Regions from separate parts of the Cupriavidus sp. 05L411 genome, predicted to be linked through region 3. Evidence: predicted binding sites of a transcription regulator. Region 3 holds the regulator's gene; each other region holds the start of a gene.
What was found. The regulator FliA, encoded in region 3, starts transcription of late flagellar genes. The targets are predictions, from matches to a motif close to CTAAAGTTTNNNNNNNNNNNGCCGNTA.
Positions count from the first base shown of each region.

Region 1: the regulator FliA is predicted to act here: its motif matches at 1,034-1,060, upstream of AC1DQR_RS21935 (flagellin N-terminal helical domain-containing protein).
Region 2: the regulator FliA is predicted to act here: its motif matches at 1,590-1,616, upstream of AC1DQR_RS25465 (DUF342 domain-containing protein).

Region 1 is NZ_JBFTOQ010000018.1:129,225-131,489, reverse strand. Features, by position in the region: gene AC1DQR_RS21935 (flagellin N-terminal helical domain-containing protein) at 1-930, opposite strand, end outside; gene AC1DQR_RS21930 (RNA chaperone Hfq) at 1,147-1,470, opposite strand.
Region 2 is NZ_JBFTOQ010000025.1:28,779-31,043, forward strand. Features, by position in the region: gene AC1DQR_RS25465 (DUF342 domain-containing protein) at 1-1,387, opposite strand, end outside; gene AC1DQR_RS25470 (bestrophin family protein) at 1,709-2,265, shown strand, end outside.
Region 3 is NZ_JBFTOQ010000005.1:199,690-201,954, forward strand. Features, by position in the region: gene AC1DQR_RS07850 (flagellar protein FlhE) at 184-615, opposite strand; gene AC1DQR_RS07855 (RNA polymerase sigma factor FliA) at 612-1,328, opposite strand; gene AC1DQR_RS07860 (MinD/ParA family ATP-binding protein) at 1,369-2,187, opposite strand; gene flhF (flagellar biosynthesis GTPase FlhF) at 2,191-2,265, opposite strand, start outside.

The DNA of each region.
Region 1 (2,265 bases), on a different contig from region 3:
GGTGTCCAGAGCGTAGTTGTTGCCGCCTTGGGTCACGTAGGCAACGGCCGCGCCGTTGGAGTCAGCGCCAACCTTGACCAGCTGACCAGTCACGGTGTTACCCGTGTTGCCGTTGGCTGCGTCGCCGATCTTGATGTCGGCCGTGTTCAGGACGACCTTGCCGGTGGCGTTGTCAACCGATGCTGCGTAGTAGTCGCTGCCCGACTTGACCACGTAGCTCTTGGTGGCGTTGCCGGCCGAGTCCAGAACGTTGCTCAGTTGCAGGTCGCTGGCGTTGACGGTTGCGCCAGTGGCGGTCGTCAGGGAGGTTGCGGCTGCGCTCAGGTCAACTGCGACCGGTGCGGAACCCGAAGCGGCGACCACGGTGGTGATGGCAGCGCTGGTTGCCAGCGAGTTCTTGGCAACGGTGAAGCCGGTCATGCCCAGGGTCTTCGAGCTGATTTCCTTCAGGTCGATCGAAATGGTCTGGCCGTCTTGCGCGCCAACTTGCACCTTCAGCGACGATGCGGTCGACGACAGGACCTTCACGCCGTTGAAGTCGGTCTGTTGCGACGTACGGTCGATTTCAGCCATACGCTGGGTGATTTCGTCCTGGATCGACTTCAGATCGCTTGCCGAGTTGCTGCCCGTTGCGGCTTGCACGGCCAGGGTACGGATAGCTTGCAGGTTGTTGTTGACTTCGGTCAGCGCGCCTTCAGTCGTTTGCGACAGCGAGATACCGTCGTTGGCGTTACGTTGCGCTTGGGTCAGGCCGTTGATGTTCGAGGTGAAGCGGTTGGCAATTGCCTGGCCAGCAGCGTCATCCTTGGCGCTGTTAATACGCAGGCCCGAGGACAGACGCTGGATCGCGCTGTTCAGCGACGATTGCGACGAGCTCAGGTTGTTCTGCGTCATCAGGGACAACGTGTTGGTATTGATGACCATCGACATGGTACGACTCCTATTCTTTTACAAGTGAGTTGTGCAATCCGGCTGTTGCCGCAACGTTGGCTGCCAGGCAATGCTGGGCGAGAAGTGCCACCGTTGTTTGGGTTATCGGTTGGTGCCGGAAAAGATTTAGAGTGATCTTTGCGATGGATTGAAAACGAGCGGCGGATTTGACGCGAAACAAGCCCGGCCGGGCTTGCGGCGTGACCCCGGCAACGCCTAGCGGCGCTTGCGGGTACGCGGTGTATATAAGCTGACAAATTCCGGCGAGGTCTCTGCCCCGGGCATGCAGGCCGTGGCCTCGGGGGCGTGAGCCGGCGTGATCACAGCGATGGAGTGCTTGTAGACGATCTGCGGAAGGGGGTCCTGCGCAGACTCTGCCAGCAACACCATATAGTTGTCCGTCGCCATGATCACGCCGTGCAGCCGAACGCCGTTCGATAAATGCACGACGACAGGATTGCGACTTGCGCTGTGGGTGGAGAGCTGCAGGTGCTGCAGTTTCCGGCTCGGGCGATCGATCCTGGTTACCTTCTTGTTCACAACTTCTCCGGAAGAGCCCGCTCGGGTTCTGGCGGCTGGCAACAGTCCAATAACTGGGCCTGGGCAAATGGGGTGTGACAGCACGGCTGGGTGCCGGTTGTGGCACGGCCTGGGCTGGGCGGGGGATGAAACTTCCGCTCTCGGTGCTGGCGCGGGACGGCGAGGCGGCATGGGCCGGGACCAGCCCTGGTTTGTGTCCGGGCGGTGGATCCGATGCAGCCCCGCAAGCTGTGGCGGGCGACGCCGCCAGAAGAGAAGGGGAATACTTCAGGGGCGAGGGTAACAAAATTCTACAAATCTTGACGGTTGGGGGGCGCGTCTCGCGTAGAGGTTTTCCTCTAATAAAGCAATTGCATCACACTGCAAACCTATGAATTGATTGGCGCTGGTGTGGCAAATCCCAACACCGCCCCGCACCCGCATTCCCTGTCTGGCATGGGTTTGCGGGCCGCAAGATGGCCCTGGCCGGCTACCGCGATGCGTCCCATGCCGGGTATTCGCCACTTGTGTGGCATTTTCGGCACTTTTTCTATCAGAGGTATCCCTGATAGAAATAGGATTTACACCTCATGTAAGCAGGTTTATATTCGGGTCAGGGCCTTTCGGCTCTAAAGCAGTCCTGGAAAGCCTACGAGCACCCCGCGCGTGGGCTTCTTTTTTTGTGCGCCCACTTTGTTTGTTGTGCGCCCTCGGCGACAAGCGCCGGTGGCGGCACTTCGAAGTGCATGGGTGACATTAGACGACAGGTTGCAGCTGGGCAATTGCTCGAATTGCCGGGCTTTCCCCCCCTATATT
Region 2 (2,265 bases), on a different contig from region 3:
GCTGCTGCACCTTGGCCTGCTCCGCCTCCAGTTGGCGGCGCTGGGCCTCGAGCTCGGCCTTCTCGGCTTCGGCGTAGGGATTGGTGCCCACCTGCACGATGGTGGCGGTGCCCGCGGAGGCGCCAAGGGTGGCGGTGCGCACAGCCAGTTGCGCACGGCAGCGCCCGCCGGTGATGTTGCCCTGGCCCCCCTTGGGGCTGCCGGCAATGATGCTGCGCCCGGCGGCGACGTCGCTCTGGCGGATGCCGCTTTCCACCTTGACCTCGGTGCCGGCCTCGACCACCGCGCTTTCGATGAAGCGCGCATGCAGCGAGCCCTTGCAGGTCACCCGCGCCAGCGCGACGCCCTCGGCGCCCTGTTGTGTGCCTTGATGCGCGCCTTGATGCGTGCCCTCGGCCTTGCCGATGATGCCGCCCTTCACCACCACATTGCCGCCCGCCTCCACATGGGCAGCCTCGATGGTACCGGTGACGATCACGTCGCCGGTCACGCGCACGGTCATGCCGGTCCTGATATCGCCGTTGACGCGCAGCGTGCCGTCGAAGGTGACGTTGCCGGAATGCATGTCCACCGCTTCCACATCGACCACCGGGCTCACCGATGCGCCCTGCGCCAACAAGGACGGCGAGCCCGAGATCGCCGCCACCAGTACCTCCGGATCGGCGGGATCCGGTGCCACGCCGGCCAAGCCTTCCGCAAATGGCGGATCGGCGGCCGGCACGGCGGGCACGACCTTGCCGAAGACATCGATGCCGTCGCTGCCCTGGCGGGCCGGGATGCGCCGCATCAGCGGCGTGCCGGGATTCACCAGCAACAGCGTGCCCAGGTCGCGCAGGTCGATGCGGCCGCTTTCATCCTCGGCCACCAGCGGCTTGGGAGAGGCCAGCAGGCTCTCGAAGCGCGCCGGCATGCCGGGCAGCGGCGCGCGTCCCGCGGCAATCTCGAGCGCGTCGCAATAGCCCGCCTCGACCGCACCACGCAGGGCCGCGTTGTCCGGCTCGGCTTTGACGCCGCGCTCGGCCAGCGCGGCACGGATATCGTCCCGTGTCACCTCGCGCCCGCCTTGCGGCGGCAGCAGGTTGAGCCGCACGCTCAGGTTGTCGCTGCTGACGCTGAGATCGAAGTAGCCGTCGGTCAGCTCGCCGATCAGCGCCTCCACAGGCGTCCCCTCGGTGGCGCGCTGGCATTGCGCGAGAAAGGCGCCGATTGCGGCGGTGTCCAGTTTCGCCTGCGCCCAGCCGCCCCTGGCCAGCGCCTCTTGCAGCGCGGCGCGGTCCGGCGCCATGCGGCCCGGCATGGCGGCATACCCCGCGCGCAGCTGCCGCGCGCTGTCGTCCAGGCTAACCCGTAAGCCGCCGGCCTCTGTGTCTTGTCCCCGGTTTTCCATTCGATTGTTCCATTGATGGATCATGTCCGGACGGCTCCGCCCCGTCCTCGGGGTCGTCCGCAATCCCGGCCTCGGCAGTGCCGCGCCGCCGCTGCGCCATGGCGCGGCCGCCCGGTGCCCGTGGCCTGCCAGGCAGGCCTTTGAAGCCGGGGATGTCATTGACGCGCCGCGGGATCTTGGTCCCTTCCGACGCACACAACACCATCGGCCGATTCGCCGAAAACTTGAGCCGCGGCACCGCCCGCAACCCACCGTCATGGCGAAAAATGTACACTTCTGCCCATCGACGGAACGCCGTGCCGCAATGCCAGGGGATCACAGATGATTGTGCGAGACCGCCCATCGGGACCGAGGTTGTTCCTGGTCCTGCGAGGCTCGATCCTGTCGCGCATCTGGCGCGTGCTGCTGGTGAACTTGCTGGTAGCCGTTGCCGTCACGCTCAGCCACGGCGCGTTCTTCCAGCACAAGGTCACGCTCACGGCCATCCCCTTCACGCTGATCGGCCTGCCGCTGGCCATCTTCCTGGGCTTTCGCAATACCGCCGCCTACGATCGCTTCTGGGAAGGGCGCAAGCTGTGGGGAGAGCTGGTGGTGCGCAGCCAGAACCTGGCACGGCAATGCCTCAGCCTGATCGCGGACAACGTGCCGGACAGCGCCGGCCATAAACCGACGGGCCTGAGCGACGCGCGCGTGCGCATGATCTCCCGCACCATTGCCTACGCGTACGTGCTGCGCAACCGTTTGCGCGGCGCCAGCGCCGCTACCGGCCTGGACCCCGCGTGGCTGCGCCCGGCGGAGCTCACCGACCTGCAGCGCACCGCCAATGCGCCCGCCTTGCTGATGATGCGCATGGGCGAAGACCTGGGCCAGTGCGTGCG
Region 3 (2,265 bases):
GGTTGAGTTGGGTAGTTTGTGGCTTCTCGTTCTTGCGAGTGCCCGCCCTCTCCCCCGGCCCCGCTCCCACAATTGGGAGAGGGCAGAGCAATCCAGCGGGAACAGAAGACGATTCGGTGTAGCCGTGATTGCCGCCCGGCTGGGGTAGCGGGACTGCAGTTGCGGTTAAGCAACCCTGCCCCCTCACCGAAACCCAACCGTCACCGCATTGGCCTGCCCAATCAAAACCGGCGTCAACGCGCCCTTCCCCGGCACCTGAAAAGCGAACACAAAGCCCTTGGCGGCGTCATCCCCGCTAAACGCCTCGGTCAGACCCTCAGCTCCCGAAAGCAATACACATCGTTGCGCATTGCATAGGTAAGCCTGCAGTGCATTCGGCGGCGTACGCGAGAAGCTATAGCGCCACCGCACCGTCGTGATCACGCCCTGCGCCTGCGGTAAATAACCTGTCGGTGAAATCGGGACGGAAACGGTGCGCAAGCCTTTGCTGTACAGCGCAGGCCCGTTCACCGAAGCCGACCAGCTATGCAGCGCCTGCCCGCCAGGCGCTGCCAGTGCCGGGCAGCACGCCACGGCCAGTGCCGCCGCGGTGAAGCGCTTGGGCCAGTTGCTCACAGCAATCCGCGCAACTGCGAACGCAGCCGTGTAATCGCCTGGCTACGGATCTGGCACACGCGCGACTCGGTGACTTCCAGCACCGCGCCGATTTCCCGCAGGTTCAGCTCCTGGTCATAGCACAGCGACAGCACCAGCTTCTCCCGCTCCGGCAGGCGCTCGATGGCGCGGATCAGCGCTTGGCGCATGCCGCTCTCCATCAGCACTGTGAGGGGGTTGCCGTCATCGCTCACGCTCAAGTGCCGGTCCAGGAAGTCTTCTTCGCCGGAGCGCTCGAAGTCTTCATAGTGCAGCAACTGGCAACCATAGACCTCGTTGAGCAGCGTCTGGTATTCGTCGAGCGGCAGCTCCAGCTCCTGCGCCACTTCGGAATCGAGCGGCGCACGGCCCAGCGTTTGCTCCAGGCCGCGCACGGTACGCTCGATCCGCCGCGTGAACTGGCGCAGGCTGCGCGACTGCCAGTCGTTGGCGCGCACCTCGTCGAGCATGGCGCCGCGAATGCGCTGGCTGGCGTAGGTCTCGAAACGCGCACCGTGGGTGTCTTCATAGCGCTTGGCGGCGTCGAGCAGGCCAATCATGCCGGCCTGGATCAAGTCATCAAGCTGCACGCTGGCAGGCAGCTTGGCTGCCAGTTGCAAGGCGATACGACGCACCAGCGACGCATGCGCCGTCACGGTATCAGTCTGTTCGAGCTTTCCCTGAATCGTATACATGGTGGAATTCTCGTGAGTCCTAGCTTGCAGGTCCCGGCGCTTAAGCCAGGGCCGTGGCCGTCGGCACCATCGGCACCGACAGGGTTGAACGGGGATCGGTAGACATTGGCCAGCTGGCAATGCCCGTGGCAATTCGGCGTAGTGCGGCAGTGGCGGGCGCGGCCGGGAAGGCCTCGACCACGCAGCGGCCCAATGCGGTACTGCGCTCAACCAGCGGATCGTGCGGCAGGCTGCCCGCGGGGCTGGCCTCAACGCCAAGGTACTGGCTGGCGGTACGGGCCAGGTTGCCCAGCACCGCATTGGCGGCGGCGTCCCCGGCGGCGGCATTGATCACCAGGTGGAAACGCCGGCAGGCGTACAAGTGATTGAGCTGCTTGATGCAGGCGTATGCGGCTTTGATCGAGGCCGGCTCCGCACGCAGCACCACGATGAGGTTGTGCGCCGCGCCAGCCATTTGCGACAAACCGCCATCCGCATCGCTGCGGGCGTCGCTGAGCACCGTGCGAAACGACTTGAGCAACTGCAGGTCGCCATTGGCCTGGGGGCTGCCCGGCAGCACGGCGATGGTGCCGGCGGGACGCTTGCCGAGCGCAGCATCGAGCGTCACCGCGCCACCCAGCACCGCGGCCAGGGTGCCTTCCGGCATGGCGCCGGCAAGCCGCGTGGCGCGGGCGCCGAAGCGGTCCTCATCGACGAGCAGTACGCGTTCGCCTTGCAGGGCAAGGGCGTTGGCCAGCCCCAGTGCCACCGTGGTGGCGCCGGCACCGGCATCGCTTGCGACCACGGCAATGCGGCGCGTGGCGCGTGGCGCCAGCATGCGCCGCAGGCTTTCCGCCTGGTCGGATGCGAGTGAATTCACGGCTTATTCTCCCTGCGCCAGCGTCTCGAACACGCGGCTGCCGCTCATGCGCGCCTCGAGCAGGCCGCCGGCGCCGCC